Regions from separate parts of the Streptomyces sp. NTD107 genome, predicted to be linked through region 2. Evidence: riboswitches for the same ligand, from Rfam matches in the RefSeq annotation. Region 2 holds a riboswitch; the other holds the start of a gene.
The links. A riboswitch is a leader RNA that binds a small molecule or an ion and turns the genes downstream of it on or off. The one in region 2 is predicted to bind glycine.
Positions count from the first base shown of each region.

Region 1: linked by a shared signal. The riboswitch ahead of gcvT (glycine cleavage system aminomethyltransferase GcvT) and the one ahead of gcvP (aminomethyl-transferring glycine dehydrogenase) in region 2 are both predicted to bind glycine.

Region 1 is NZ_JCAJZV010000018.1:60,520-74,843, forward strand. It holds gene AC5WRL_RS25945 (Dps family protein) at 19-492, opposite strand; gene AC5WRL_RS25950 (GNAT family N-acetyltransferase) at 591-1,157, shown strand; gene AC5WRL_RS25955 (enhanced serine sensitivity protein SseB C-terminal domain-containing protein) at 1,142-1,852, opposite strand; gene AC5WRL_RS25960 (enhanced serine sensitivity protein SseB) at 1,849-2,649, opposite strand; glycine riboswitch at 2,762-2,856, shown strand; glycine riboswitch at 2,858-2,949, shown strand; gene gcvT (glycine cleavage system aminomethyltransferase GcvT) at 3,008-4,120, shown strand; gene gcvH (glycine cleavage system protein GcvH) at 4,220-4,600, shown strand; gene glyA (serine hydroxymethyltransferase) at 4,615-5,889, shown strand; gene AC5WRL_RS25980 (L-serine ammonia-lyase) at 5,966-7,348, shown strand; gene AC5WRL_RS25985 (hypothetical protein) at 7,485-8,441, opposite strand; gene AC5WRL_RS25990 (hypothetical protein) at 8,542-9,411, opposite strand; gene AC5WRL_RS25995 (SigE family RNA polymerase sigma factor) at 9,468-10,013, opposite strand; gene AC5WRL_RS26000 (hydrophobic protein) at 10,164-10,334, opposite strand; gene AC5WRL_RS26005 (CsbD family protein) at 10,481-10,675, shown strand; gene AC5WRL_RS26010 (helix-turn-helix transcriptional regulator) at 11,168-12,163, shown strand; gene AC5WRL_RS26015 (hypothetical protein) at 12,188-12,460, opposite strand; gene AC5WRL_RS26020 (amidohydrolase) at 12,450-13,796, opposite strand; gene AC5WRL_RS26025 (thiazolylpeptide-type bacteriocin) at 13,972-14,148, shown strand; gene AC5WRL_RS26030 (hypothetical protein) at 14,233-14,324, opposite strand, start outside.
Region 2 is NZ_JCAJZV010000001.1:514,978-529,301, reverse strand. It holds gene gcvP (aminomethyl-transferring glycine dehydrogenase) at 8-2,908, opposite strand; glycine riboswitch at 3,097-3,194, opposite strand; gene AC5WRL_RS02320 (PRC-barrel domain-containing protein) at 3,344-3,751, shown strand; gene AC5WRL_RS02315 (DNA polymerase IV) at 3,703-5,118, opposite strand; gene AC5WRL_RS02310 (MerR family transcriptional regulator) at 5,158-5,766, opposite strand; gene AC5WRL_RS02305 (bifunctional nuclease family protein) at 5,910-6,383, opposite strand; gene AC5WRL_RS02300 (FHA domain-containing protein) at 6,462-6,905, opposite strand; gene AC5WRL_RS02295 (DUF881 domain-containing protein) at 7,336-8,229, opposite strand; gene AC5WRL_RS02290 (small basic family protein) at 8,235-8,567, opposite strand; gene AC5WRL_RS02285 (DUF881 domain-containing protein) at 8,564-9,457, opposite strand; gene AC5WRL_RS02280 (sugar phosphate nucleotidyltransferase) at 9,551-12,043, opposite strand; gene clsA (cardiolipin synthase ClsA) at 12,180-12,788, opposite strand; gene AC5WRL_RS02270 (PTS sugar transporter subunit IIA) at 12,982-13,431, shown strand; gene ptsP (phosphoenolpyruvate--protein phosphotransferase) at 13,446-14,324, shown strand, end outside.

The DNA.
Region 1 (14,324 bases), on a different contig from region 2:
CAAGGCGGTCCCGGCGCCTCAGCTGCCGTTCTCGGCCTGGAACATCCAGTGATGTTTTTCCAGGTCCTTGACGAGCTGGATGAGGTTGTCCTCGGTGACCCGGTCGACCTCGCCGACCGCGACCATGCGGTCGCGCATGCGGACGATGCAGGTGCCCAGGGCCTGGGTGAGGATGGCGACCGCCTCGGTGTCGGGGAGCCAGCCTTCGGGGACGGTGGCGATGCCGGTGCTGCCGGCCACGGTGGCGGCGCGGCCGTCGGGGCTGATGCCGAGGGCGGAGGCGCGTTCGGCCACGATGTCGGAGTGCGAGCGGGCGGTTTCCACCACGTCGTCGAGCTGGAGGTGCACGGTGCGGAAGCGGGGGCCGATCACGTTCCAGTGGACCTGCTTGGCCACCAGGGACAGATCGATGATGTCCGCCAGCGCCCCCTGGAGGGCGTCGGAGACGACCTTGAGGGCGGGCTCGGGCAGTGTGCTCTTCACGGCATACATGAATCGTCCACTTTCATCCGAATATGCGGCTTTCTCCTCACGGTACCCCCGGCGCCCCGGGCCCGCAGGGGGAGCCGGGGGGTGGGACAGTGGTGCCCATGAACGACCCCGTCATCCGGTTCGCGCGCGCCGGGGATCTGCCGGCCGTGTGCGCGATCGTGAACCACTCCATCGCGTCATCCCCCGCCAATTTCCGCACCGAGCCGCAGAAGCCCGAGGAGTGGCTGGAGCAGTGGGAGCGCGGGCACCGTGCCCATCCGTGGCTGGTCGCCGAGGTGGCCGGTGAGGTCGCCGGGGTCAGTTACGCCTCCCCGTGGAAACCGCGCGCCGCCTATGCCTGGACCGTGGAGTGCGCCGTGTATCTGGGGGCCGAGCACCAGGGCCGGGGGCTGGGGAAGGCGCTGTACCGGCGGCTGTTCGCGCTGCTGACCGAGCAGGGGTTCCACAGTGTGATCGCCGGGGTCGTCGTGCCCAATCCCGGGAGCGAGGGGCTGCACCGTTCGCTGGGGTTCCGGCAGGTGGGGACGTTCCGGGAGAACGGCTACAAGATGGGCGCCTGGCGTGATGTGAGTTACTGGCAGCTCCCGCTCGCCGGGCATGCCGGGGAGCCCGCGCCCGCCACGCCGGTGCCCGGTGGCGGCAGCAGCGCTCAGGACGCCGTGTAGAAGGGGCGGGCCCGCGCCCGCAGCCACATGGCGACCGGGTCGTACGCGTCCGCCATCGCCACCGTGGCCACCACCAGCCCGTCCGGGACCGCCTCGATGGCCCGCGCCATCATCTGCCGCACCGTCTCGGCGGCCGGCTCCCCCGGATCGTCCACCTCCAGGCCGATCACCAGATAAGCGGTGCCCACCGCCGGCCGTACCCAGCCGCGCCGCAGGCTGCGCAGCACCGGGGTACGGCGCGCCTCGGCCGTCAGCCGCCGGTAGAACGGCTCGGCCGGCGCGGTGGGCTCGGTGATCACCAGCGGACCGGCCGGCAGCCGGTCCAGGCCGCCCGCGATCCGCCGCAGGTCGGGCCAGGGGATGCCCAGGCCGCCGCCCGGGGTGTGGGGGTTGAGCCACAGGCCCCAGTGGTCGGGGTAGAGGGCGGCGGCGATATCCCGGCCGCCGATCACCTCGTGGTCGCGCGGCCAGCCGCTGGCGGCCAGCTCGGCGGGCGAGGTGACGGCCGGCGCGTAGCCGTGCCCGGTGACCTCGACGCTGCCGTACTGGGCGTCCGGGTCGCCGGGCCGGCCGTGCCACAGCAGCATCCACACCTCGCCGCCGGCCAGCGCGCCGAGCAGCGTCTCGTAGATGTCCGGGCGGCCGGCCGTCACCCGGGGCAGCAGTTCCTCGATCGCCCCCTGGGCTTCGCTCATGCGTCCCGCCGGTAGAACGGCTGCACGCTGTGCCGCAGCCAGTCCACGACGGGGTCGGTCACCGCGTCCAGCAGCACCAGCTGCACCGGCCACGGCACGGCGCAGCGCGCCAGCGCCCGGCCGAGCGCGTCATGGCTGCCCAGCCGGTACTCCTCGGCCAGCTCGTCCAGCTCCACGCCGATGAACAGCGCCGGGGCGCCGCCCTCCGCGCTGGCCAGGCCGCGCCGCGCGGTGCGGACGTACGGCAGCTGGGACAGCTCGCCGGCCGCCGCCGCCAGGAAGTCGACGGGCTCCTGCTGCCAGTCGGGCTCGAACAGCCGCATCCGCGCACCCGTGGGCATGCCGGGGGCGCGCTCCCCCGGGGTGTCGCGGCACAGCTGGGCGACGCCCTCCGGCGGCACGGGGAGGCCGACGGTGCCGCCGGGGTTGACGGCCAGCCCGGCCTGGGGCGGCAGTCCGCGGGCGAACTCCTTGACCGGGGCGACGGTGAAGGACATATGGCTGCCCACCACCAGCTGGAACTGTTCGGCGGAGCTGAAGACCGGGACGTACACCGCGCCGTTCAGGTCGATGGTCGGCAGGTCCAGGGTGCGGCTGGCCGGGCCGCCGCCCTCGGGCAGCGGCACCCACACCGGGCTGCGGCCCAGCACCTGGAGCAGCCGGGGCGCGGCGTCCGGCACGCCGACGGACGCCGCCAGCGCCTCCTCCAGCTCATTGCCGGGCCATCCCCCGCCCGCGCCGCCATCCGCGCCGCCGCCGGCGCCGCCGTGCCCGGGGTCCTGCCAACGCTCGTTCATCTCGTCCCACCACCATCTGATCCGGTCTGTAGGGCACCCTAATGGCTCAGCCCGGGCCGTCATGCGATGATGAGCCGCACAACAACCGCAGGACAATCGAACAATGGCCGTTCGACCACGCGCGGGAGAGTCCCCGGTCCAGCGCCGGGGCGCCGAAGGAGCAAGTCCTCCCTTGAATCTCTCAGGCCCCGATACCGCGCGCGGAAGGCAAATCTGAAAAGCGGGCCCGGCCGAACGGGCCCCACCCACGGTGCAAGCCGCAAGGCGAACCTCTCAGGTGCCGATGACAGATGGGGAGGGCGAGCCGTATCCGCGCGTCCGCGCACCGCCCGCCGCCCGTACCCTCTGGAGCCACCTCATGACGTCCCGTATCACCGCGCTCGACGCCGTTCACCGCGAGCTGGGCGCCACCATGACCGACTTCGCCGGCTGGCAGATGCCGCTGCGGTACGGCAGCGAGCGCGCCGAGCACCAGGCGGTACGTACCGCCGCCGGTCTGTTCGACCTGTCCCACATGGGCGAGATCGCGATCACCGGGCCGCAGGCCGGGGAGCTGCTGGACCACGCCCTGGTCGGCAAGCTGTCCGCGCTGGCGGTGGGCCGCGCCCGGTACACCATGATCTGCGACGCCGAGGGCGGCATCCTCGATGATCTGATCGTCTACCGGCTGGCGGACGAGCACTACCTGGTCGTCGCCAACGCCGCCAACGCGCAGCTGGTGCTGGACGCCCTGACCGCGCGCGGCGCGGGCTTCGAGGCCGGAGTGCGCGACGACCGGGACGCGTACGCGCTGATCGCCGTCCAGGGGCCGAGCGCGCCCGCGATCCTCGGCGCGCTCACCGACGCCGATCTGGCCGGGCTGAAGTACTACGCGGGGCTGCCGGGCACTGTGGCCGGCCGGCCCGCGCTGATCGCCCGCACCGGGTACACCGGCGAGGACGGCTTCGAGCTGTTCGTCGCGCCGGGCGACGCCGAGCCGCTGTGGCGCGCGCTGACGGCGGCCGGCGAGGTGTACGGGCTGGTGCCGTGCGGCCTGTCCTGCCGCGACACGCTGCGGCTCGAAGCCGGGATGCCGCTGTACGGGCATGAGCTGACGGCCGCCACCACGCCCTTCGACGCGGGGCTCGGCCGGGTGGTGAAGTTCGACAAGGACGGCGACTTCGTGGGCCGCGCGCCGCTGGAGGCGGCGGCCGAGCGGGCGGCGAGCGCGCCGCCGCGCCGCCTGGTCGGGCTGGTCGGCGCGGGCCGCCGGGTGCCGCGGGCCGGGTATCCGGTGCTGGACGCGGCGGGCACGGTGATCGGCGAGGTCACCTCCGGCGCCCCCTCCCCCACCCTGGGCACCCCGATCGCCATGGCGTACGTTGACGCCGCGCACGCCGCGCCCGGTACGGAGGGGGTCGCGGTGGACATCAGGGGCGGCCGGGAGCCGTTCGCCGTGGTGGCGCTGCCGTTCTACCGGCGCGAGAAGTAGCGGCGCGCGGCGCCGGCCGGCCGGCTGCCGCCCCCTCGTCCTTTCTCTCTTCATCCCCGCTTTCCTCCCGCATTGTCACCATCGAGGAGAATCGATCCCATGAGCAACCCTGTCGAGCTGCGCTACAGCAAGGAACACGAGTGGCTGTCGGCCGTCGAGGACGGTGTCGCCACGGTCGGCATCACCGCCTTCGCCGCCGACGCGCTGGGCGATGTCGTCTACGTCGAGCTGCCCCAGGCGGGCACCTCGGTCACCGCCGGCGAGACCTGCGGCGAGCTGGAGTCCACCAAGTCGGTCAGCGATCTGTACTCCCCGGTCACCGGTGAGGTCACCGAGATCAACGACGCGGTGGTGGAGGAGCCGGCGCTGGTGAACTCCGAGCCCTTCGAGGGCGGCTGGCTGTTCAAGGTCCGCATCGACGGCGAACTGCCCGGCGATCTGCTGGACGCCGACGGCTACACCGCCTTCACCCAGGGCTGAGGGGGACCGCCGCCATGTCTTCGTCCGTACTGAACCAGTCCCTGCACGAGGTGGACCCGGAGGTCGCCGCCGCCGTCGACGCGGAGCTGCGCCGCCAGCAGTCCACCCTGGAGATGATCGCCTCGGAGAACTTCGCGCCGGTGGCGGCGCTGGAGGCGCAGGGCTCCGTGCTCACCAACAAGTACGCCGAGGGATATCCCGGGCGCCGCTACTACGGCGGTTGTGAGCATGTCGATGTCATCGAGGACCTGGCCCGGGAGCGCGTCAAGGCGCTGTTCGGGGCGGAAGCGGCGAATGTGCAGCCGCACTCGGGGGCCTCGGCGAACGCCGCCGCGATGGCCGCGCTGCTCAAGCCCGGCGACACCATCATGGGTCTCGACCTGGCGCACGGCGGGCATCTCACCCACGGGATGAAGATCAACTTCTCCGGACGGCTCTACCACGTCGTGCCCTACCACGTGGCGGACGACACCGGCCTGGTGGACATGGCCGAGGTCGCGGCGCTCGCCGCCGAGCACCGGCCCCGGCTGATCATCGCCGGCTGGTCGGCGTACCCCCGGCAGCTGGACTTCGCCGCGTTCCGCCGCATCGCGGACGAGGTCGGCGCGCTGCTGATGGTGGACATGGCGCACTTCGCGGGCCTGGTGGCCGCCGGGCTGCACCCCAGCCCCGTACCGTACGCGGATGTCGTGACCACGACCACGCACAAGACGCTGGGCGGTCCGCGCGGCGGGGTGATCCTGTCGCGTCAGGAGCACGCCAAGAAGATCAACTCCGCGGTGTTCCCCGGGCAGCAGGGCGGCCCGCTGGAGCATGTGATCGCCGCCAAGGCGGTGGCGTTCAAGATCGCGGCGGGCGAGGAGTTCGCGGAGCGGCAGCGGCGTACGGTCGCCGGCGCCCGGCTGCTGGCCGAGCGGCTGGTACGGGCGGACGTGGCCGGCGCGGGCGTGTCCGTGCTGACCGGCGGCACCGACGTCCATCTGGTGCTGGTCGATCTGCGCGACGCGGAGCTGGACGGGCAGCAGGCGGAGGACCGGCTGCACGCCATCGGCATCACCGTCAACCGCAACGCCATCCCCAATGACCCGCGCCCGCCGATGGTGACCTCCGGGCTGCGCATCGGCACCCCGGCGCTGGCCACCCGTGGCTTCGGCGACGAGGACTTCCGCGAGGTCGCCGACATCATCGCCCTGGCGCTGCTGCCCGGGTACGACGCGGGCACCGCCGAGAAGCTGGCCTCCCGGGTGACGGCGCTCGCCGACCGTCATCCGCTCTACCCCGGCCGTTAGGCCCCTGTGGTGGGGCGCGCCGCCCGCGCGGGTGCGCGCCCCGCCGTTCTCGTCCCCCGGTAAGGAGTGGACCCCCATGGCACTGTCCGCCTTCGATCTGTTCTCCATCGGCATCGGGCCCTCCAGCTCGCACACGGTCGGCCCGATGCGGGCGGCGCGGATGTTCGCGCACCGGCTGAAGAAGGAGGGCGCGCTGGCGCCCACCCACGCGGTACGGGCCGAGCTGTTCGGCTCGCTCGGCGCCACGGGGCACGGGCACGGCACACCCAAGGCCGTACTGCTCGGTCTTGAGGGGTACGCGCCCGACACGGTCGACGTGTCCGGGGCCGACGTGCGGGTGGCGGCGATCCGCGCCGAGCGCCGGCTGCGGCTGCTGGGCGCCGACATAGGGGACACCCATGTCATCGCCTTCGACCCGGACACCGATCTGGTGCTGCACCGGCGGACGTCGCTGCCGTACCACGCCAACGGCATGCGGCTGGCGGCGCTGGACGCCGCCGGCTCCGTCCTGCTGGAGAAGACGTACTACTCGGTGGGCGGCGGCTTCGTCGTCGACGAGGACGCGGTGGGCGCGGACCGGATCCGGCTGGACGACACGGTGCTGCGCCATCCGTTCCGCACCGGGGACGAGTTGCTGCGGCTGACCCGGCAGACCGGGCTCTCGGTCTCCTCGCTGATGCTGGAGAACGAGCGGGCGTGGCGGCAGGAGGGCGAGATCCGGGCCGAGCTGCTGCGGATCTGGGGGGTGATGGATGCCTGCATCGCGCGCGGCATGGAGCGGGAAGGCATCCTGCCGGGCGGTCTGAAGGTCAGGCGGCGGGCGGCGAGTGCGGCGCGCAGGCTGCGCGGCGAGGGCGCCCGGGCGGAGTCCGCCATGGAGTGGGTGACGCTGTACGCGATGGCCGTCAACGAGGAGAACGCGGCCGGCGGCCGGGTGGTGACCGCCCCCACCAACGGCGCGGCCGGCATCATCCCGGCGGTACTGCGCTACTACCTGGACTTCGTGCCGGGCGCGAACGAGGACGGAGTGGTGCGCTTTCTGCTGGCGGCGAGCGCGATCGGGATGCTGTTCAAGGAGAACGCCTCGATCTCCGGCGCCGAGGTCGGCTGCCAGGGCGAGGTCGGCTCGGCATGCTCGATGGCGGCGGGCGGGCTCGCGGAGGTGCTGGGCGGCACCCCGGAGCAGGTGGAGAACGCGGCGGAGATCGGCATCGAGCACAACCTGGGCCTGACCTGCGACCCGGTCGGCGGCCTGGTGCAGATCCCGTGCATCGAGCGGAACGGCATGGCGGCGGTGAAGGCGATCACGGCGGCCCGGATGGCGCTGCGCGGGGACGGGCGGCACCATGTCTCGCTGGACAAGGCGATCAAGACCATGAAGGAGACGGGGGCCGACATGAGCATCAAGTACAAGGAAACGGCCCGCGGCGGGCTCGCGGTGAACATCATCGAGTGCTAGCTCCTGGGCGGCCGACAGCCGACAGCCGGTCGCCGGTCGCCGGTCGCCGGTCGCCGGTCGCGCGGCGGGTTCCCCCGGGACAGGGGGGAAGGACGGGGGAACCCGCGCGCTCGGGGGCCGGAGGAGAAGCCCCCGGCTACGGGGCGGCCACCACCCGCTCAGCGGCGGCGATCATGGCGTCCAGCTGCGCCTTCGCCTCGCTCAGGCCCTCGGCGTACCGCTGGACGGCCCGCTCCTGGTAGGCGTGGTCGACCGCGAACCACACGCCCACCACGTTGTGGGCCGCCCGGCACTCCTGGTCGGCCACGGCGACCTGGATCTCGTACGCGGTGGGCAGCTGGGTCTCGCCCCACCGCCCGTCCGCGGCCGCCGCCAGCGGGTCGGGGTAGTCGAAGCCCTTGTCCCGCATGCACGCCGACCAGAGGTCGAACACCGCGCGGGTGCGCGCGTCGTTCCGGGCCGCGAACAGCGTGTCGAACTTGAGGTCCTCGGACAGATACGGGTCGCCCACCCACCCCTCGGGCGAGCCGGTGAGCCCCGTCCGCGCCTCTCCGGTGCAGCCGTAGTACGGCACGACCTCGCCGTTGATGATCTGACCGCCCGGGCCGAGCTTCTGGCCCGGGCCGTCCGATCCGGTCAGGGCCGTCAGCATCTCGCCCGTCGGCTGCGGGGAGGGCTCCCACTCGGGGAAGCCGCCCGCCCAGTGATAGCCCCACTGCGCCGCGTGCTCGGCGCTCTGGAGTCCGAAGCGGCCGTCGGTCCGGGTGGTCGGGGAGTCGGGAAGGCTGGGCTCGGGGAACCTCGGGACGCTGTAGTCGAAGGAGAACCGCGCCATGCAGCCGGACGCCAGCCGGTCGTACGCGGCGTCGACGGTCGCCCGCTGGGCCGGGTTCAGCAGGTAACCGTCCAGCGGCATCGCCCGGTCGTTGGCGTTGGTGATCACCGGGATCTCGGTGACGGGCGGGGGTTCCTCGGCGGTCGTCCTGGGCCCGTCCGTCGCGGCGCTGGTGGCGGCGGCACCGGTGGCCGCGGCGGCCAGGAGGAGCGGCACGGTGGCCAGGAGAGCGGACAGGCGCTGCACTGCACGAGACATGGTGGTGTGTTCTTCCCATTCGGCTGAGAGGAGGTACGTCGGCGGTACCGGGGTGCGAGCGCGGGTTGGGGCGGGGCCCGCTCCCGCGGGCCGGGGTACCTCATGGCGAACCGGCTCGCCGCGCGGCGTCGTTCACGTCCGGATCGACCCACCACTGCCAGCGCGGACTCGTCGCGAGGGCGCGTACCTCGGCCGCCGCGTACCCGGTCCCGGTCGCGATCACGATCACCCGCGTGCCGTCCGGGCGCAGTACGTCGGCCGTCAGCTCGGTGCCGGAGCCGACGGCCCGCTCCTGGGTGAGCAGCGCCGAACCGTCCGCCAGCCTCTCCGTCCGGCAGCCGTCGTCCCCCTCCTCGCAGGAGGGGTGGCGCCAGGCGCTCCGCGGCGCCGGCGGGTCGGCCGCCGCGCCCGGTTCCGGCTTGTCCGCCGGATCGCCGTACGGGGCACTGCCCCAGCGGTCCGCTCCCGGGTCCTGGACGAAGGCGCCCATCACCCATACCGCGATCTCACCGCCGTCCGCCGGCATGACCTGGCCGTAGGTCTGCGGGGCCGGGCTCGCCGGATCGATGTCCCGCGCGTCGGTGCCCGTCACCGAGGGGCTGTCCGGCAGCAGTTCGATCAGCAGCGCGACCGTGGCGGCGCCCGTCAGGGGTTCCTTGCCCGCCGGGGCGGGCGCGCCGCCGGGCGCGGAGAAATCGGGCAGGGCGACGGCCGGGGCCGGGGCCGCGCCCTGACCGCCCGGCAGGACGAACAGCAGCGTGGTCGCGGTCAGCGCGGCCGTCACCGCGCCCGCCGCGCTCCACAGCGCCACTCGCCTGCGGCGGCGGGCGCGGGTGCCCCGTGCCACCGCGCCCGCCAGCAGGTACTCGGTGCGCAGCGGGAGATCGTTCAGCGCGGTGTCGAGCGTGCGGGACAGCTCGGGGCCGTACCGCAGATCGTCGTCGTGCGAGGTGGTCCTGTCGCGCCGCACGGGTGCACCGTCCTTTCTGGTGTGGTGGGGTCCGGGTTCGGGTGGGGGTGCTGGAGTCAGTGCAGGGCGAACGCGTCCCGGCCGTCGCCGATCGTCCGGCGCAGCGCGGCCAGCCCCCTGCTGCTGCGGTTGCGTACGGAGCCCCGGCTCATGCCCAGCACGGCCGCGGTCTCCTCCACGCTGTGGTCCTCCCAGTAGCGCAGGACGACAACGGCGCGGTCGCGTACCGGCAGTTGGGCCAGGGCCGCGAGCAGGGTGACCCGCAGCGCGCTGTCCGGGCCCGGGGAGCCGCAGGGTTCGGGAAGCTCGGCCACGGGGCGCTCGGAGGAGCGGCGCAGCCGGCGGTGGGAGATGTAGGTGCGCATGAGCACGGTGTGCGCGTACGCCTCCGGGCTGTCCGCGCGCCGTGCCCGGGACCAGGAGGAGAAGATCTTGCCGAGCGCGGTCTGTACGAGATCTTCGGCGAGATGCCAGTCGCCGCTCATCAGCAGGGCGGAGCGGAAGAGTCTCGGCATCACGGCCCGTGCGAAGCCCTGGAACTCGTCGAGAGCGCTCGCGGCCGTGGCTCGTTCCCGCTCGTTCACCGCCGTTGATTCCTGCACGCCCCGGTAGACGCCTCGACCCCCGGTCCGTGTCACAGCTGTGCCGGAACTTTTTCCGCGGCGTCGCCGGCGGTGCGCTTCCCCGGTGTCAGCGGGGTGCCGAGAACGTCCTCGCGCGGCGGGCGCGCGAGGGCGGGGAGAAGGTGTTCATCACCAGCGGTACCAGCGACCGCGGCGGCCGTGGCCGGTCAGCGGGCGAACGACGAAACCCGCGACCCAGACGATCAGCACCAGCACCGCGATCCACCACAGGACCTTGGCGGCGAAGCCGATCACGAACAGGATCGCGGCGAGCAGCAGTACCAGCAGCATCGCAATCATGGGTCTGTCTCCTCCTCCTCGGCCCTCGGGGGGCGCGGCTGCGAGTACCCCGGGACCCGGTGGGGTTTAAACCCGGGCGATCGCGGTCAACCGGGAGAAAGTCCCCTGACCGAGCAGCACAGGAGCAGCACAGGAGGTGCGGCACCGTGAGCGAGAAGTCGGACGCGAACAGGGAGAAGGCCAGGGCCAAGGCGCAGCAGGCGAGCGGCAAGGCCAAGGAAACGCTGGGGCGGGCCCGGGACAAGGTCGCCGACCAGCGGGCGAAGCGGGCCAAGGGCAGCGAGGGGGGACGGTCGATGCGGGACCGGCTCAAGGACGCGCGGGACGCGTTCCGCGGCTGAGCCGGGGCCGGCGCCGGCCCCCGCCCCGGCCCTGCCGTTACGGCTGGGCGGGGCCGGGGGCGGAACCGTGCCCGCGCGGTGCGAATCGGGCGTGCGCCGAACCCGGCGGGAATCCCCGCCGGGTCGCTCGGCGTGTCCGGGTGGTGGGGGCAGCCGGTTGAGCGGCCGGCGGGGCGGGGTGGGTACCGGTGGCGGTGGCGGTGGTGCGGCCTCGTGGAGCGGAGCGACCCGGGTCGGTGCGACCGGCGGGGTGGGATGGGGGTGACGAGTGCCGTGGGGCAGCCGGAGCCACGCCGCCCGGCCACCACGCCCGCAAACTTTGGCAAGGCTAACCTAAATGCCAGTTCAGGCAGCTACCGGCCATTCGCCAAGCGTTCATCGGGTGCCCCCAACGGGCAGGAGTTTTCTTGGTCTTGAACGACCACCGTCACACTTTGCGCCTTTACCCTGAGACCAGGTCTCCTCATGTCCCCCACACCAGGAGGTTCAGTTGTGCATGCCCATGAGATGGCGGTCTTCGGAATCTCCGCAGCGGATGAGACCGTGTACCGGCATTTCCTCCGCAATCCGGACACCCATCCCGGGCATCTGCACCGGCTGTTCGACCTCGGCGAGGAGACCGTACGCGCCACCCTCGACCGGCTCGCCGGCCTCGGCCTGCTGAGACCCGGGACGGCCCCGGGCCGGATCACCCCCGCCACCCCGGAGACCGCCGTCGCCCGGCTCGCCGAACTCCGGTTGCGCGAGCTGTACCAGGAGGTGCAGCGGCTCACCCAGAACCAGCACATTCTTGCCACACTACGCGCGGAGACCACCATCAAGCCCAACGCTCCGCGCGGCATCGAGCAGTTGGACGGCTGGCCGCAGATCAGGGACCGGATCGACGATCTGGCGTTCTTCAGCCGCGCCGAGGTGCTGTACGCCGAGCCGATGGGCGAGGTGCCCGCCGAACGCATCGCCTACTGCGAGCCGCTGGCCCTGCGCGCCCTGCGCCGCGGGGTACGCATCCGCGCCGTCGTCCCGGCCGCCGCGCTGGACCACCAGCCGACCGCCGCCATGCTCAGCAAGCTGGTCTCGCGCGGCGCCCGGATCCGGGTGGCGGAGTCGGTCACCGAGCATGTGCTGGTCTTCGACGGCCACTCCGCGCTGATGCCGCTCGACCCGTGGGACTCCATCCGGGGCGCGCTGCTCACCCGGGGCACCACGCTGGTCGCCAACCTGGTCGGACTGTTCGAGAAGACCTGGGAGCGGGCCGAGGACATCGCGGTCCGCCTGGAGCGGCCCGGCGACGACGCCGCGCCGCTGTCGGAGGGCGAGCTGCGGGTGCTCCAGCTCATGTGCACCGTCGGCAAGGACGAGGCCGGGGCGCGGGGGCTCGGTGTGTCGGTACGGACCTACCGCCGCTACATCGCCGACGTGATGCGCCGGCTCGGCGCCACCAGCCGCGCGCAGGCCGCTCTGCTGGCCCGCGAACGCGGCTGGATCTAGGTGTGGTGTTCGGATTCTTCTCGGCTACTCCTGGGCCCAGCCGCGCAGCGCCGTGTCCGCCAGTGCCCGCCGCACCGCCTCCCGCGCCGCCGCCGCGTCCGTGTCGAACCGCAGCCGTACCCGGTCCGGCTCCACCCGCACCGCCTGACACGACAGTTGCGCGGGCAGCAGCCACAGCAGCCGCAGGGCGGTCGTCTCACCACCGGGTGCCCGGTCGTCGCGGCGCACGGCGATGATGTCCACGGGCCGTGCGCGCCCGTGCTTCCGGCGCTGTTCGTACTCATGCTCACGGAACATGCTCTTCGATGCCTCCGACCGTCTCCCGGGAGTGCCGCAGAGCACACCGGAACGCCCCGGTCATCGCCTCGATGCCGGTCGGCAGGGCGGTACGGACGTCCGGGGCGAACCGCGGCGAGTGGTTGGGCGGCAGCACGGAGGGCTGGTCCTCCGGGCCGGCCGGGGCATGGGCGGCGCGCCAGGTGGCGGCGCCGACCGTGCCCAGCATCCAGTACGCGCTCCGGATGCCCCGTCCCCCGTGCAGTCCGGCGCCCGCACCCGCGGGGCCGAACCAGGGAAAGTCCTCGGTGGCGGTCCCCGGCGGCAGGCCGGACACCCTGGACTTTCCGAACAACTCCCCGTGTGCGGCGCGCAGCGCCGCGGTCAGCCCCGCGTCGGGGGCCAGCACCGGTGACCGTGAGGTCTCGGTGAACTCAGGTGGGCGGTCCGCCCCGGACGCCGCGCTCTCGGCGCGCACGATCCGCCGTACCGCCGCCGTCATCCGCTCCAGCGTCGGCTCGCTGAACGCCCGCAGGCTGATCCCCAGTTCGGCGTGGTCCGGCACCACATTGGCACGGTCCCCGGCCCGCAGCCGTCCGACGGTGAGCACCGCCTGATCGGCCGGAGCGATCTCCCGTGCCACCACGCCCTGCAACCGGAGCACCGCGGCGGCGGCCATCACCACCGGATCCACCGTCAGCTGCGGCGTACCGGCGTGGCCGCCGCTGCCGTGCAGCACTGCGTCCAGGGTGACGCTGCCCGCCAGCACGGGCGCCCCGGGCGCGGCGTGCGCGAGGTACCCGGCGGGGAACGGCGCACCGTGCTGGGCCAGTACGGCGTCGGGCGGGCCGCCGATCAGCTCGTACAGGCCGTCGGCCAGCATGGCGCGGGCGCCGCTGAGGGTTTCCTCGGCGGGCTGTCCGACGATCACGGCGGTGCCGCCGTGCCAGTCCGCGGAGCGGGCCAGGGTACGGGCGGCGCCGGCCAGCGCCGCCAGGTGCAGATCGTGCCCGCAGGCGTGCATCACGCCGGGGACCGTACTGGCGTACTTCAGCCCGGTGTCCTCGGTCACCGGCAGCGCGTCGAGCTCGGCGCGCAGCACGACGACGGGTCCTTCGCCGCGGCGCAGTACGCCGGCCACTCCGTGGCCGCCGATGCCCCGGGTGACCGCGTAGCCGTCCTGCGCCAGCCAGTCGGCGAAGCGGGCGGCGGTGTGGTGCTCCGCGCCGGAGAGTTCGGGGTGGGAGTGCAGGTCGAGATACAGCTCCAGGGCGGGGCGGAGCACGTCGGGTGGTACGGGCGGTACGGGCGGTACGGCCACGGCGGCTCCCTCCTCACTCAGCGGGGCATCGATCATCGCGGTGCGGTGCCGCAGCGGCCGGTCAGGCCGCCGACAGAAGGTGTCAGCGTACTGACAGCGGTTGGCGGGCCCATCTGCCAGCGGGTGCGGCTGGAATGAGCGGGTGCCCCAGGGTACGCCGCTCGCGGTGGTGCTCCGGGGCCGAATCCCGCTTTCCGCAAAGGAGATTCCCATGTCGAAGAAGCCCGAGCTGGCCACCCTCGCCGACGAGATCCTGGAGCTGGAGTCGGAGACCTTCGAGATCTCGGACTACTCGGACGAGGCCGAGGTCGTGCTGGCCGGTTCCACCTCCTCCTCCTCCACCTCCACCTGCTCCAGCACCACGAGCACCACCTCCTGCTCCGCCTGATTCCGGGCAACCCCAGGACAACGGCCGTCGCCGGGACGCGCTTTCCGCTCCCCGGCGGCGGCCGTACGCGTGCCGGGACACCGGCTACGTCAGGGCGGTGAACAGCCGTTCCAGCGCCCCGACGACGAGGAAGGCGCCGAGCAGACCGACCAGCAGCCCGCCGGTCAGGTCCAGCA
Region 2 (14,324 bases):
GGGGGCGTCAGCCCTCGTAGGAGTCCACCGGCGGGCAGGAGCACACCAGATTGCGGTCGCCGTAGGCGCCGTCGATCCGCCGTACCGGGGGCCAGTACTTGTCCTCCCGGCCCGCGCCGCCGGGGAAGACCGCGTCCTCACGGCTGTACGGGTGCGTCCACTCGGCTTCCGCCAGCTGGGCCGCGGTGTGCGGGGCACCGGCCAGCGGGTTGTCGTCCTTGGGCCACTCCCCCGCCCCCACCCGGTCGATCTCCGCACGAATCGCGACCATCGCATCGCAGAATCGGTCGAGTTCGGCCAGATTTTCGCTCTCGGTCGGCTCGATCATCAGCGTTCCGGCGACCGGGAACGACATCGTCGGGGCGTGGAACCCGTAGTCGATCAGCCGCTTGGCCACATCGTCGATGCTGACCCCGGTCGCCTTGGTCAGCGGCCGGACATCGATGATGCACTCGTGCGCCACCAGACCGCCCGGCCCGGTGTACAGCACCGGGTAGTGCGGCTCAAGGCGCTTGGCGATGTAGTTCGCCCCCAGCACCGCGGTCTGGGTGGCCGCGCGCAGCCCCTCGGGCCCCATCAGCCGCAGATAGGCCCAGGAGATCGGCAGAATCCCGGCCGAGCCCCACGGCGCCGCCGACACCGGGCCCACCGGCCCGTCCACCGGACCGGCCGAGGGCTGAAGCGGATGACCCGGCAGATACGGGGCCAGGTGCGCGCGCACCGCCACCGGACCGACACCGGGACCACCGCCACCGTGCGGGATGCAGAAGGTCTTGTGCAGATTCAGGTGCGAGACATCCGCGCCGAACCGCCCCGGCCGGGCCAGCCCCACCAGGGCGTTGAGGTTGGCGCCGTCCACGTACACCTGGCCGCCCGCGTCGTGCACCGCCGCGCAGATCTCCTGGATGCCCTCCTCGAACACCCCGTGCGTGGAGGGGTAGGTGACCATCAGCACCGCCAGTTCCTCGCGGTGCCGCTCGATCTTGGCGCGCAGGTCCTCGACGTTCACATCGCCGTTCTCGCCGGTGGCGACCACCACCACCTTCATCCCGGCCATCACGGCGCTGGCGGCGTTGGTGCCGTGCGCCGAGGACGGGATCAGGCACACGGTGCGCCGCGGCTCACCGTTCGCCCGGTGGTACGCGCGCACCGCCAGCAGCCCGGCCAGCTCGCCCTGCGAACCGGCGTTGGGCTGGAGCGAGACCTTGTCGTAGCCGGTGATCTCGGCGAGCCCGTCCTCCAGCTCCCGGATCAGGGTGCGGTAGCCCTCGGCCTGCTCGATCGGCGCGAACGGGTGCAGCGCGGCGAACTGCGGCCAGGTGACCGGCTCCATCTCCACGGTGGCGTTGAGCTTCATGGTGCACGAGCCGAGCGGGATCATGCCCCGGTCCAGCGCGTAGTCCCGGTCGGCGAGCCGGCGCAGATAGCGCAGCATCGCGGTCTCCGAGCGGTGCTCGTGGAAGACGGGGTGGCTGAGGTATTCATCGGTGCGCAGCAGCGCGCCGGGCAGCGCGTCCGGTGTGGCGGCGTCCAGAGTGTCGAGGTCGGTGAGCGCCGGGTCCACCCCGAAGGCGGCCCAGACGGCGGCCAGTTCGGTACGCGTGGTGGTCTCGTCGCAGGCGATGCCGACCCGGTCGGGGCCGTCCTGCCGCAGATTGATGCCCGCCGCGCGGGCGGCGGCCACCACCTGCCCGGCGCGGCCAGGTACCTCGGCGGTCACGGTGTCGAAGAACTCCCGGTGCGCCACCTCCACCCCGCCGGCCCGCAGCCCGGCCGCCAGCAGCGCCGCGTACCGGTGGGTGCGCCGGGCGATGGCGGCGAGCCCGTCCGGGCCGTGGTAAACCGCGTACATGCCGGCCATCACGGCGAGGAGCACCTGCGCCGTACAGATGTTGCTGGTGGCCTTCTCGCGGCGGATGTGCTGCTCGCGGGTCTGGAGCGCCAGCCGGTAGGCGCGCTTGCCGGCCGCGTCCCGGGAGACACCGACCAGCCGGCCCGGCAGCGAGCGGGCGTACGCCTCGCGGACCGCCAGATAGCCGGCGTGCGGGCCGCCGAAGCCCATCGGTACGCCGAACCGCTGGCTGGTGCCCACCGCGAGGTCGGCGCCCAGCTCGCCCGGGGAGGTCAGCAGGGTGAGAGCGAGCAGATCGGCGGCGACGGTGACGATCGCGCCCAGCTCGTGGGCCCGTTCGATGACGGGGCGCGGGTCGCGGACGGCACCGCCGGTGCCGGGGTACTGGAGCAGGACGCCGAAGACGCCGCGCTCGGCGATCGCGTCCGGGATGCCCGCCGCGAGGTCGGCGACCACCACCTCGACCCCGGTGGGTTCGGCGCGGGTGCGCAGCACGGCGACGGTCTGCGGCAGCGTGTCGGCGTCGACCAGGAAGACGCCCTGCTTGACCTTGCCGACCCGGCGGGACAGTGCCATGGCCTCGGCGGCGGCGGTCCCCTCGTCCAGCAGCGAGGCACCGGCGGTGGGCAGCCCGGTGAGGTCGGCGACCACGGTCTGGAAGTTCAGCAGGGCCTCCAGCCGGCCCTGGGAGATCTCCGGCTGGTAGGGCGTGTAGGCCGTGTACCAGGCCGGGTTCTCCATCACGTTGCGCAGGATGACCGGCGGGGTGAAGGTGCCGTAGTAGCCCAGGCCGATCATCGGGGTGAGGACCTGGTTGCGGTCGGCCAGCTCGCGCAGCTCGGCCAGCACGGCGGCCTCGGTACGGGCCGGGGGCAGCCGCAGCGGCCCGGTGCCTGCGATGGAGGTGGGCACGGCGGCCGTGGTGAGTTCGTCGAGGGAGCCGAAGCCGACGTGGGCGAGCATCTTCGCCCGGTCGGCCGCGTCGGGGCCGATGTGGCGGGCCGCGAAGGGCGAGCCGTGCTCCAGCGCGCTGAGCGGGAGTGGGCGTTCGGACATCTGGGGGCCTCCTGGTCGCTGGGACCCGCAACCACCGGGCGGTGCCTGCTGCGGCCTCCCCCTCTGTCATCTCAACCTGAGAGCTTCACCGCGTCGTTGCCCCGGGCGGGGCGTCGGCGCGGCTTTCACCGTCGGTGAGGGCGGGGCCGGGACGGATGTCCGGCCGCCACCCTGCTTTCCAGAGTGGTTTCGCGCGTGCGGTACGGGGGCCTGAGAGATTCCGGGGAGGATTTGCTCCTTCGGCGCCGCCGGCCCGGGGGCCGGTGGACTCTCCCGCACGAGGTCAACAACCGTTTTCGAGCCTACCAGCGGCCCTGGGGCTGCGACCATGGAGCCGGAGCCCCGCGACCGGTGGCGGCAGCACTCGACTGGCCAGCTTCGGGTATGTGCCGTTACGTAAGGGCGAAGGGGCGTGCGGCCCGGCAGTGATGACCCGTGGGAGGAACCGTGCAGACCGATATCGATCCCCGCAGCCTGATCGGGCGCAAGGCGTTCGACCGCAATGGAGCCAAGATCGGCACGGTGGACGAGGTCTATCTGGATGACGCGACCGGTGCACCCGAATGGGCGGCTGTGCGCACCGGTCTCTTCAGCCGGGACGCGTTTGTGCCGCTGGAGCCCAGCGAGGTGGTCGACGACGCGCTGCGGGTGCCCTTCGACCGGTCGCTGATCAAGGACGCGCCGGACTTCGGGGTGGGCCGGCATCTGTCCCCCGAGCAGGAGTTGCAGCTGTACCACCACTACGGTCTCGATGTGCCGATGGCGGGACCGGAGCAGGAGTCGGCGCCGCCGGATCAGGACTTCGGCCGGCTGGCCTCGCCGCCGCCGGACGAGGAGGGCTGAAGCGGCGGCGGGGCGGAGCGGCCGAGCGCCGGATCGTCCACGCCGAAGGTACGCACCCGGCCCGGCGCCGACCCGGGCGTCTCGAAGCGCACGGTGACCCGCCCCACGCCGCTGCCCTGCACCCACCCGGGCCCGTACTCGGTGTGCGTCACATCCAGTCCCGGCAGCCAGCGCCGGTCGGGCGCCGGCTCGGGCTCTGAGCCGGGGCCGGGGCCGGGGCCGGGGTCCGGGGCCGGCCGGTCCGCCCCGCGGCCCTCCTCCTCGGCCCCGGTCCCGGCTTCGGCCTCGACGGTGGCGCCCGTCTGGGCGAACAGATCCTCCTGGGTGAAATCCGCCAGTCCGGTGACACCAACACCCAGCAGCCGGACGCCGTTGGTGGTGTCCACCCCCTCCAGCAGCCGGGCGGCCAGCTCCCGCACCACCGCCGGATCGTCGGTCGGCCCGCGCAGGGTGTCCGAGCGGGTCAGGGTGGAGAAGTCGTGGCTGCGCACCTTCAGCACCACGGTGCGCCCGGACCGGCCGTGTTCGCGCAGCCGGCGCACACACCGCTCGGCCAGCCGGTCCACCTCGTGGCGCACCCGGGCCCGGTCGGTGAGGTCCACATCGAAGGTGTCCTCCACCGACACCGATTTGGCGTCCCGTTCGGCGACCACCGGGCGGTCGTCGATGCCCAGCGCCATGGCATGCACCCCGCCGCCGTGCGCGGTGCCGAGCAGCCGCAGCAGTTCGACCTCGCCGGCCCGCACCACATCGCCCACGGTGCTGATCCCGGCCCGGCGCAGTACGCCATCGGTGGCCGGGCCGACCCCGGGCAGGGTGCGTACCGGCAGCGGAGCCAGCAGTTCCCGCTCGGTGCCGGGCACGATCAGCTCAAGGCCGTCCGGCTTGGCCCGCTCCGAAGCGATCTTGGCGAGCATCTTGGAGCCGGCCAGACCGACCGAGCCTGTCAGGGTGGTGGCGGCCAGGATCCGGCCGCGCAGCTGGTGGCCCACCGTCTCGGCCTCGCGCGCCGTGTGGGCCGAGCCCCCGGCCGCCAGATCGACGAACGCCTCGTCCAGACTGAGCGGCTCCACCAGCGGGGACAGTTCGCGCAGCATCCCCATCACGGTGTCGCTGACCGCGCGGTAGACGTCGAAGCGCGGATACAGATAGGCCGCGTTCGGGCAGCGCCGCCGGGCCTGGGCCATCGGCATCGCCGAGTGCACCCCGAACCGCCGGGCCTCGTACGAGGCGGTGGCCACCACGCCGCGCGGGCCGAGCCCGCCCACGATCACCGGCTTGCCCCGCAGCGACGGCTTGGCGGCCTGCTCCACCGAGGCGTAGAAGGCGTCCATGTCGAGGTGCAGGATCGTCGGCTGGCCTCTCACCCTCCCGATGGTGCCGTACGGCTCTGACAATCGCCCGGATCAGCGGGTGCCGCGCTGTCTGCGGCGGGCCAGCTCGTCGGAGGGGTGGCGGCCGGTGATCACCTCGCCGCTGTCCACCCGCTCGGCCTGGAGCTGCGCCAGTGCCGTCTCCACGTCCCCCCACACCGCCCCGACGGCGATGCCGAAGATGCCCCGGCCGCCGCGCAGCAGCTCGGCCAGTTCCTCGGGGGACTCACAGCGGTAGACGGTGGCACCGTCGCTCATCAGGGTCAGCCCGGCCAGCTCCGCGAGGTCGGCGGAGCGCAGGGCGCGCACCGCCGTGCGGATGCTCTGGAGCGAGACCCCGGCGTCCAGCAGCCGCTTGACGATCTTGAGCACCAGGATGTCCTGGAAGCTGTACAGCCGCTGGGTGCCCGAGCCGTGCGCCGGGCGGATGCTGGGCTGCACCAACTGGGTGCGCGCCCAGTAGTCCAGCTGCCGGTAGGTGATCCCGGCGGCGGCGCAGGCGCTGGGGCCCCGGTAGCCGAGCTGTTCCCGCTCGGCGCCGTGCCCCTGGGGGGCGGCCGGCGCCCGCAGCGGGCGGTGCGGCGGCGCGCCCGGCAGCGGGGAGATCCCGCCCGCCGCCGTACCCTCGCCATTACCTGTCACGCCGGCCTCCGTTCCGCACGCCCCGACCGTGCCCTCGTCGCTCACCGGGTGTGACGATGAGCACGCGCACAGCGCTCCTCCCAAGACATGCCCCACAGACGCTAAGCATGCACACTCAGCGGGTCAACGATCGCCACGCCCCGCTACTGATTGCCGGAGCCGAAGTCCTCGGGGGAGATCTGGTCCAGGAACTCCCGGAACCGCTCCACCTCGTCCTCCTGCTCGTCGGGGATGATGATCCCCGCGTCGTCCAGCACCCCTTCGCTGCTGTAGATGGGGGTGCCGGCCCGCAGTGCGAGCGCTATGGCGTCGGAGGGCCGGGCGCTGACCTCGACCCCGCTGGCGAACACCAGCTCGGCGTAGAAGACACCCTCGCGCAGATCGGTGATCCGTACGGCGGTGAGCTCCTGCCCGATCGCCTCCAGCACGTTCTTCAGCAGGTCGTGCGTCAGCGGTCGGGCAGGGGCCAGCCCCTGCTGGGCGAAGGCGATCGCGGTGGCCTCCCCGGGGCCGATCCAGATGGGGAGGTAGCGATCGCCGTCCACTTCACGGAGGAGCACGATGGGCTGGTTGTTGGGCAATTCGACCCTGACACCCACGACGTCGAGCTGGTTCACACAGCAACCCTAGGTCGTGACCGGGGCATTTGGATAGTCGAACACCGCCGGGCGGCGCCGTGCGCTCTCCGGGAGCCGTCACCCACCGTACTGGCCGGTGAAGAAGACCAGCCGGTATTTACCGATCTGCACCTCGTCACCGTGCGCGAGCACCGCGGAGTCGATGGGCTCGCGGTTGACATAGGTGCCATTGAGGCTGCCCACGTCGAACACCGAGAAACCGCCCTCCGGACGGCGGCGGAACTCCACATGGCGGCGGGAGACCGTCACATCGTCCAGGAAGATGTCGCTCTGCGGATGGCGGCCGGCGGTGGTGAGGTCACCGTCCAGCAGGAAGCGGCTGCCCGAATTCGGCCCGCGCCGGACCACCAGCAGCGCCGAGCCGGGCGGCAGCGCGTCCACCGCGGCCTGGGCCTCGGGGGACAGCGCGGGCATCACCGCGTGCTGCCCGGTGACCTCGGAGTCGTACGCCTCCAGGCCGGAGATCGAGATCGTGGAGGTGGTCTCCGAGAGGCCCTCCACACCCGGCCGCAGCGGGTTGCCGCACTGCGAGCAGTACCGGCTCGACGGGGCGTTGCGGCTGCCGCAGCGACCGCAGGGCGTGCCGCCGGCCTGCGCCGCGGGAGCCTGGGAGCCTATGCCGCCGGCCTGGCCGTCGACCTCGTCACGGAACAGCGGGCGTCCCGCCTCCGTGGCGGGCGCTCCCGCAGGCTGCTCGCCCCTGCGGGCATGAGGCCGTGCGGCGCTGTGCGAGCCACCCTGACGCCTGCCGAACAACCTAGCGAAAAAACTCACCAGCGATCCCCTCGCACCTAGCCCGACCCGTCAGTGGACGGGCGGTCCATTGTCTCTCATCCGCCGCGCCGGACACTCTGCCAACGTACGCGGCCCGCATTCAGTTTCCCTTACCGAGAGCCACCACAACGGGCAGCCCCCCGGCGATGGCACCCGGCTACGGTGACGACTGAGCGTAGTCAGGGCGCTCTGCCGATCGCAAGGCGTCCACCACGACCGTCTCCGGCCGCTCCACCGTCACCGTGGCCTGCTCCTTCTCCAGGGACTGCACCACCCCGCCGGGGATGTTCAGCGCCGGTTCCAGGTCCTGCGGCCGTCCGATGGCGTCGATCACGAACGGGGCCGTCACCGTCCGGCCGTCGATGCGCACCTGGCCGTTCTCGTCGGTGAAGAACGTCCCGGCCACGATCCGTACGCCGTTGATCTGGATCGCCTCGGCCCCGGCCGCCCGCAGCTCCTGGACCGCGTCCAGCAGCATGTCGGCGCGCACCGCGCCGCGCGGGTCGGTCACCCGCAGCTCGATCCCCGGCCCCTGGGCGGCCACCGTGCCGGCCAGGATGCCCAGCTGCCGCTCACGCTCGGCGGTCTGCCGGCGGGCCTCCTCGGCCTGGTCGGAGCTGGTCTCCAGATCGGTGCGCTGCTCCTCCAGGGCATTCTTCTCGTCCTCCAGGCGGCCGGTGCGGTCCTCAAGATCGCTGAGGATGCGCACCAGGTCCTCGGGGCGGGCGCCGCGCAGGGCACTGTCATCGGCGCTGGCGGCCCGTACCTGGATGGCCAGCCCCAGGCCGAGGACGAAGAGCAGTCCGGCCACGATCAGCTGGCTGCGGGTGACGCGCGGCGGCCACAGGCCGGCCCGCAGGGCCGCCCGCCCGCTGAGTGGGGCGGACGGGGCGGACGGAGGGGAGGGAGCGGGCGGGGCCGGTGCGGCGGGCGGCGCGGGCCGCACCGGCCCCGGGCCCGGCTCCGGCTCCGGCTGCTGTCCCAGCTGCGGCTTGAGCTTCGGCTTCGGCCGGGGCTGCTCGGGGTCGCGGTCCTGCTCGGGGTCGCTCATGCCGCTCACGCCCGGAAGAGGTGTCGGCGGATGGAGGCGGCGTTGGAGAAGATCCGGATGCCCAGGACCACCACCACGCCGGTGGACAGCTGGGCGCCCACGCCGAGCTTGTCGCCGAGGAAGACGATCAGCGCGGCGACCACGACATTGGACAGGAAGGAGACGACGAAGACCTTGTCGTCGAACATCCCGTCCAGCATGGCGCGCAGCCCGCCGAAGACCGCGTCGAGCGCCGCGACGACGGCGATCGGCAGATACGGCTCAAGTCCCATGGGCACCACGGGCCGGGTGAGGATTCCGGCCACGACGCCCAGCACGAGCCCCAGTACGGCGATCACTGTGTGTTTCCTTCTCCCGTGTCCGCGGGTTCCGCCGTCCGGACCGTGAGGCTGGTGGCGGCGGGTATGCGGATCTCTTGCTTGTCGGAGGTGGCGGCACGGATGCCGTAGTTGTCGCGCAGCACGCCCAGGTACTGGCCGTCCACCGTGGTGTCGAAGCGGGCCCGCAGGGCTTCCGGATCGCCGATGGCCTGGACGGTGTACGGCGGGACCAGCGGCCGGTTGTCGACGAGGATGGCGTCGCCGGCCGCGCGGATGGCCGACACGGCGGTCAGCCGCTGCCCGTTGACGGCGATGGCCTCGGCGCCCGAGGTCCACAGTCCGTTGACCACCCGCTGGAGGTCGCGGTCCCGGACCCGGCCGCTGTCGAAGCCGGAGCCCTCCCTGGCGTCCCCGCCGCCCTCGGCCACGCCCTTGGCGTCATTGATGACGAGTTCGAGCCCCGGGCCCTGGACGGCGCTGGCTCCGGCGAGCAGCGCGGTGAGTTCACCGGGGTCACCGCCGCTGTCGCTGAGCAGTTCGCGCTGCTTGGCGGCGACCTCGGTGCGCAGCGCGTCCACCTCGTGCTGGAGCGCGTCCATCGCCTCGGTGCCGGATTCGACCCGGTCCAGGAGTTCCTGGCGTTCCCGGGCGACGGTGGGCGCCGCTTCTCGGGCCTGGACGGCGCCGAGGGTGACCACCAGGCCGGCCAGCACCAGGCCGGCGGCCAGCCAGAGCTTGGCGCGCAGGCTGCGTGGCAGGCCCGAGGTGCCCTCGCTGTGTCTGCGTGCCGCCGCCTGGGCGTAACCCTCGTCGAGGGTGTGGTTCATGACGGTGGTCAGCAGCGACATAGAGGCGTCGGGGCGCGCCGGCGGGCGTGGCCCGTTGGGCTGCGATGACATGGCGGACATGGTCGCACGCCGCCCCGGGGGAGTTCGAAACGGGCCCCTGGGGAGGCGGTGCGACCGTACGGTCCGGGCCGGGTGGTCAGCCGGTGGGGCCGGTCAGTGGTCGGCGCCCTCGACCACCGCCGACCAGTGCTCCAGCAGTTCCTGCGCGGTGGCGTCGTCGGGGCCCTCGGCCCACAGGTGGGTGACGGCCTCGGCCGGGTCGGGCAGCACCAGTACCCAGCGGCCGTCGGGTTCCACGACCCGTACTCCGTCGGTGGTGTCGATGGAGCGGTCGCCGGCCGCCTCCACGACGCGCCGCATGACCAGGCCCTTGACCGCCCAGGGGGTGGCCACCGCGCGGCGCAGGACGTGGGCGCGGGGGATGCGGGCGTCGATCTGGCTGAGCGAGAGCTGGGTGCGGGCCACCAGGCCGGTGAGCCGGGCGAAGGCGGCGGTGGCGTCGAAGACGCTGGAGAACTCGGGGATGATGAAGCCGCCCTGGCCGTCCCCGCCGAAGACGGCGTCCTTGCCGGCGGCACGGGTGAGGTCGTCGGGTGAGGTGGTGGTCCACTCCACCTGGGTGCCGTGGTAGGCGGCGACCTGTTCGGCGATGCGGGTGGTGGTGACGGGCAGCGCGACCCGGCCGCTGCGGCGTTCGGCGGCGATCAGGTCGAGCATCACGAGCAGGGCGCGCTGGTCCTCGATGATGCGACCGCGTTCGTCGACGAGGGCGAACCGTTCGCCGACGGGGTCGAAGCGGACGCCGAAGGCGGCGCGGGAGGAGGAGACCATTTCGCCGAGCCGGACGAGTCCGGCGCGCCGGGTCTCGGCGGTCTCGGTGGGACGGGCCTCGTCCTGGCCGGGGTTGATGACCAGGGAGTCGACGCGGAGCCGGCCGAGCAGGCTGGGCAGCACCAGTCCCGCGCTGCCGTTGGCGGCGTCCACGACGATCTTGAGTCCGGATTCGGGGACGCCGGTGGTGTCGACGGCCCGGATGAGGGCACCGGTGTAGGCGTCGAAGACGCTGGCGGGGAAGCGCAGGTCGCCGATCTCCCCCGGGAAGGCGCGGCGGTACTCCTGGCGGGCGTAGACGCGGTCGAGCTTGCGCTGTCCGGCCTGGGAGAGGTCGGCGCCGCGTTCGTCGAAGAACATGATGTCGAGGGAGTCGGGTACGCCGGGGGTGGTGCGGATCATGACGCCGCCCGCGCTGCCGCGGGCGGTCTGCTGGCGGGCGACGGGCAGCGGGACGTTCTCCAGGTCGCGGACGTCGATGGCGCTGGCCTGGAGGGCGGAGATCACGGCGCGTTTGAGGGCGCGGGCGCCCCGGGAGTGGTCGCGGGCGGTGGTGACGGTGGAGCCCTTTTTCAGGGTGGTGGCGTAGGCGCTGGCGAGCCGGACGGCGAGTTCGGGGGTGATCTCCACATTGAGGATCCCGGAGACGCCGCGGGCGCCGAAGAGGTGGGCCTGGCCGCGGGATTCCCAGATGACGGAGGTGTTGACGAAGGCGCCGGCCTCGATGGTCTTGAACGGGTAGACGCGGACGTTGCCCTGGATGATGGATTCTTCGCCGACCAGACACTCGTCGCCGATGACGGCGCCGTCCTCGATCCGGGCGGCGCGCATGATGTCGGTGTTCTTGCCGATGACGCAGCCGCGCAGATTGCTCTGCGGGCCGAGGTAGACGTTGTCGTGGATCACTGCCTTGTGCAGGAAGGCGTCGGACTTGACGACGACGTTGGAGCCGATGACGGTGTGTTCGCGTACTTCGGCGCCGGCTTCGATCTTGGCGTAGTCGCCGATGTAGAGCGGACCGCGCAGTTTGGCGTCGGGGTGTACCTCGGCGCCTTCGGCGATCCAGACTCCGGGGGAGATCTCGAAGCCGTCGATGTCGACGTCGACCTTGCCCTCCAGGACGTCGGCCTGGGCCTTGACGTAGCTCTCGTGGGTGCCCACGTCCTCCCAGTAGCCCTCTGCGACGTAGCCGTAGATGGGCCGGCCCTCTTTCATCAGCCGGGGGAAGACGTCGCCGGACCAGTCGACGGGGACGTCGGGTTCGACGTAGTCGAAGACCTCGGGCTCCATCACGTAGATGCCGGTGTTCACGGTGTCGGAGAACACCTGGCCCCAGGTGGGTTTCTCCAGGAAGCGTTCGACCCGGCCGTCCTCCTTGAGGATGGTGATGCCGAATTCGAGTGGGTTGGGCACCCGGGTGAGACAGACGGTGACCAGGGCGCCGCGTTCACGGTGGAAGGTGATGAGGTCGGTGAGGTCGAAGTCGGTGAGGGCGTCCCCGGAGATCACCAGAAAGGAGTCGTCCTTGAGGGCTTCCTCGGCGTTCTTCACACTTCCGGCCGTGCCCAGGGGCTTCTCCTCGTTGGCGTAGGTGAGGTCCATCCCCAGCTCCTCGCCGTCGCCGAAGTAGTTCTTGACGAGGGAGGCGAGGAACTGCACGGTGACCACGGTCTCGGTGAGACCGTGCCGCTTGAGCAGCCGGAGCACGTGTTCCATGATCGGGCGATTCGCGACCGGCAACAGCGGCTTGGGCATGCTCGCGGTCATGGGGCGAAGCCGGGTGCCTTCGCCACCAGCCATTACGACGGCCTTCATATCGGAAGTGTCCTCCTTGGGGAGACGGCAGTCATGCCGACCGCACCCGTCTGGAGGGGCCCGGGCCCGGGGTGGCTTCCCCGGAAAACAGCGGCACGTGCGGGCGCCAGGCCCCTGCGACACTGCCAGGGCGGGCTCAGTCGGCCGTGGCATCCGCCGTGAGGATCCGGCGGACCTGGACCACGTACAGGACTCCTGCCCACCAGTAGAGCGCTGTACCCCAGCCGACGAACGCCCATCCGAAAATGGCGGCGAGTGAGGCGATGGCGCCACTGCCGTCACTGAGCAGCAGCAGCGGGAAGCCGTACATCAGATTGAAGGTGGCGGCCTTGCCCAGATAGTTGACCTGGGGCGGGGCGTAGCCGCGGCGGTCCAGGACGAAGACGGTGACGGCCATCATGGCCTCGCGGGCCAGCAGCAGCGCGGTCAGCCACCAGGGGAGGATGTCGCGCCAGGTGAGGCCGACGAGGGTGGACAGGATGTAGAGCCGGTCGGCGGCCGGGTCCAGGATCCGGCCCAGGCCGGAGACCTGGTTCCAGCGCCGGGCGAGCTTGCCGTCGAGGTAGTCGCTCACTCCGCTGAAGACCAGGACCAGCAGGGCCCAGCCGTCCCGGTTCGGGCCGTCGAAGACCGGTGACAGAACCAGCCACAGGAACACGGGCACGCCCAGCAGTCTGGCCATGCTGAGGATGTTGGGGATGGTGAAGACCCGGTCGGTCTGAATGTCCGTCTCCTGGACGTCCACCCGGAAGCCTCCTGTTTTGTTCATGCCTGTTCCGGCCGATGTGCGCCTTGACCTTACCGGGCTGGGCGGGTCGGGTACCGCGCGGGGCGACCGGTGATCGGGGGGCTCCGGATCCCATGACTTACGCTTTTATATGGCGTGCCGTCCGAAAAGTGATGGACCCTGACTGTTTTCGCCCTTTGAGAGGCCCTTCATGACCACTGTTACATCGCCGGTGGCCGGGCGGGCCATCCCCCTCGCGGACGTCCCCGATCCGGCGTTCGCCGAGGCGGTGGTCGGCTCCGGCGCGGCCGTCGAGCCACCGCTCGCCCCGTGTACGGCGGTGGCCCCGGTCGACGGCATCATCGTCTCGCTGCGGCCGAACGCCTATGTGGTGGTCGATGAAGGGGGACGGGGCGTCCTCACCCATCTGGGCCTCGATACGGTTCAACTGGACGGACAGGGTTTTGAGCCGCTGGCCAACAAGGGCGACACGGTGCGCCGGGGTGACCCGGTGGTGCGGTGGAACCCGGCCGCGGTGGCGGCGGCGGGCAAGTCGCCGGTGTGCCCGGTGGTGGCGCTCCAGGCGCCCGCCGACGCCCTGTCCGACGTCGCCGCGGACATCGAGGTCCGGGCCGGTGACCCGCTTTTCGGCTGGAACTGACGGAGACAGGTGTGATGGAGACAATGCTGCAGGGAGTCGGCGTCAGTCATGGCGTGGCCATCGGTGAGGTACGGCACATGGGCACCGCGGTGCTGGAGCCGCCGGCCGGGCAGGTGCCCGGGCAGGACACCGGGCACGAGACGGCGCGGGCCCGGCAGGCGGTGGACGCCGTGGCCGCGGACCTCGTCGCGCGCGGCAATCTCGCCGGTGGCGAGGCCCAGGCGGTCCTTGAGGCACAGGCTCTGATGGCGCAGGACCCGGAGCTGATGGCGGACGTGGAGCGCCGGGTGGCCGGCGGCAGCACCGCCGAGCGTGCGGTGTACGACGCGTTCGGCGCGTACCGGGAGCTGCTGGCCGCCGCGGGTGAGTATCTGGCCGGCCGGGTCGCCGACCTGGACGATGTACGCAACCGCATCGTGGCCCGGCTGCTGGGGGTGCCGATGCCCGGGGTGCCGGACAGCGACGAGCCGTTCGTGCTGGTGGCACGCGATCTGGCGCCGGCGGACACCGCGCTGCTCGATCCGGCGCTGGTGCTCGGCTTCATCACCGAGGAGGGCGGCCCGACCAGCCACAGCGCGATCCTGGCGCGGGCGCTGGGGGTGCCCGCCGTGGTGGCGCTGCCCGGCGTCGGGGAGCTGGCCGAGGGCACGGTCGTCGCGGTGGACGGCAGCACCGGGGAGATCACCGTGAACCCCAGCGGTGAGCAGCGGGCGGCGCTGGCGCGGGCGGCCGAGGAGCGCAAGGCCGCGGTGGCGGCGTCGACCGGCCCCGGGGCCACCTCGGACGGTCACAAGGTGCCGCTGCTGGCGAACATCGGCGGCCCGGCCGATGTGGCGGGCGCGCTGGAGGCCGGCGCGGAGGGCGTGGGCCTGTTCCGTACCGAGTTCCTGTTC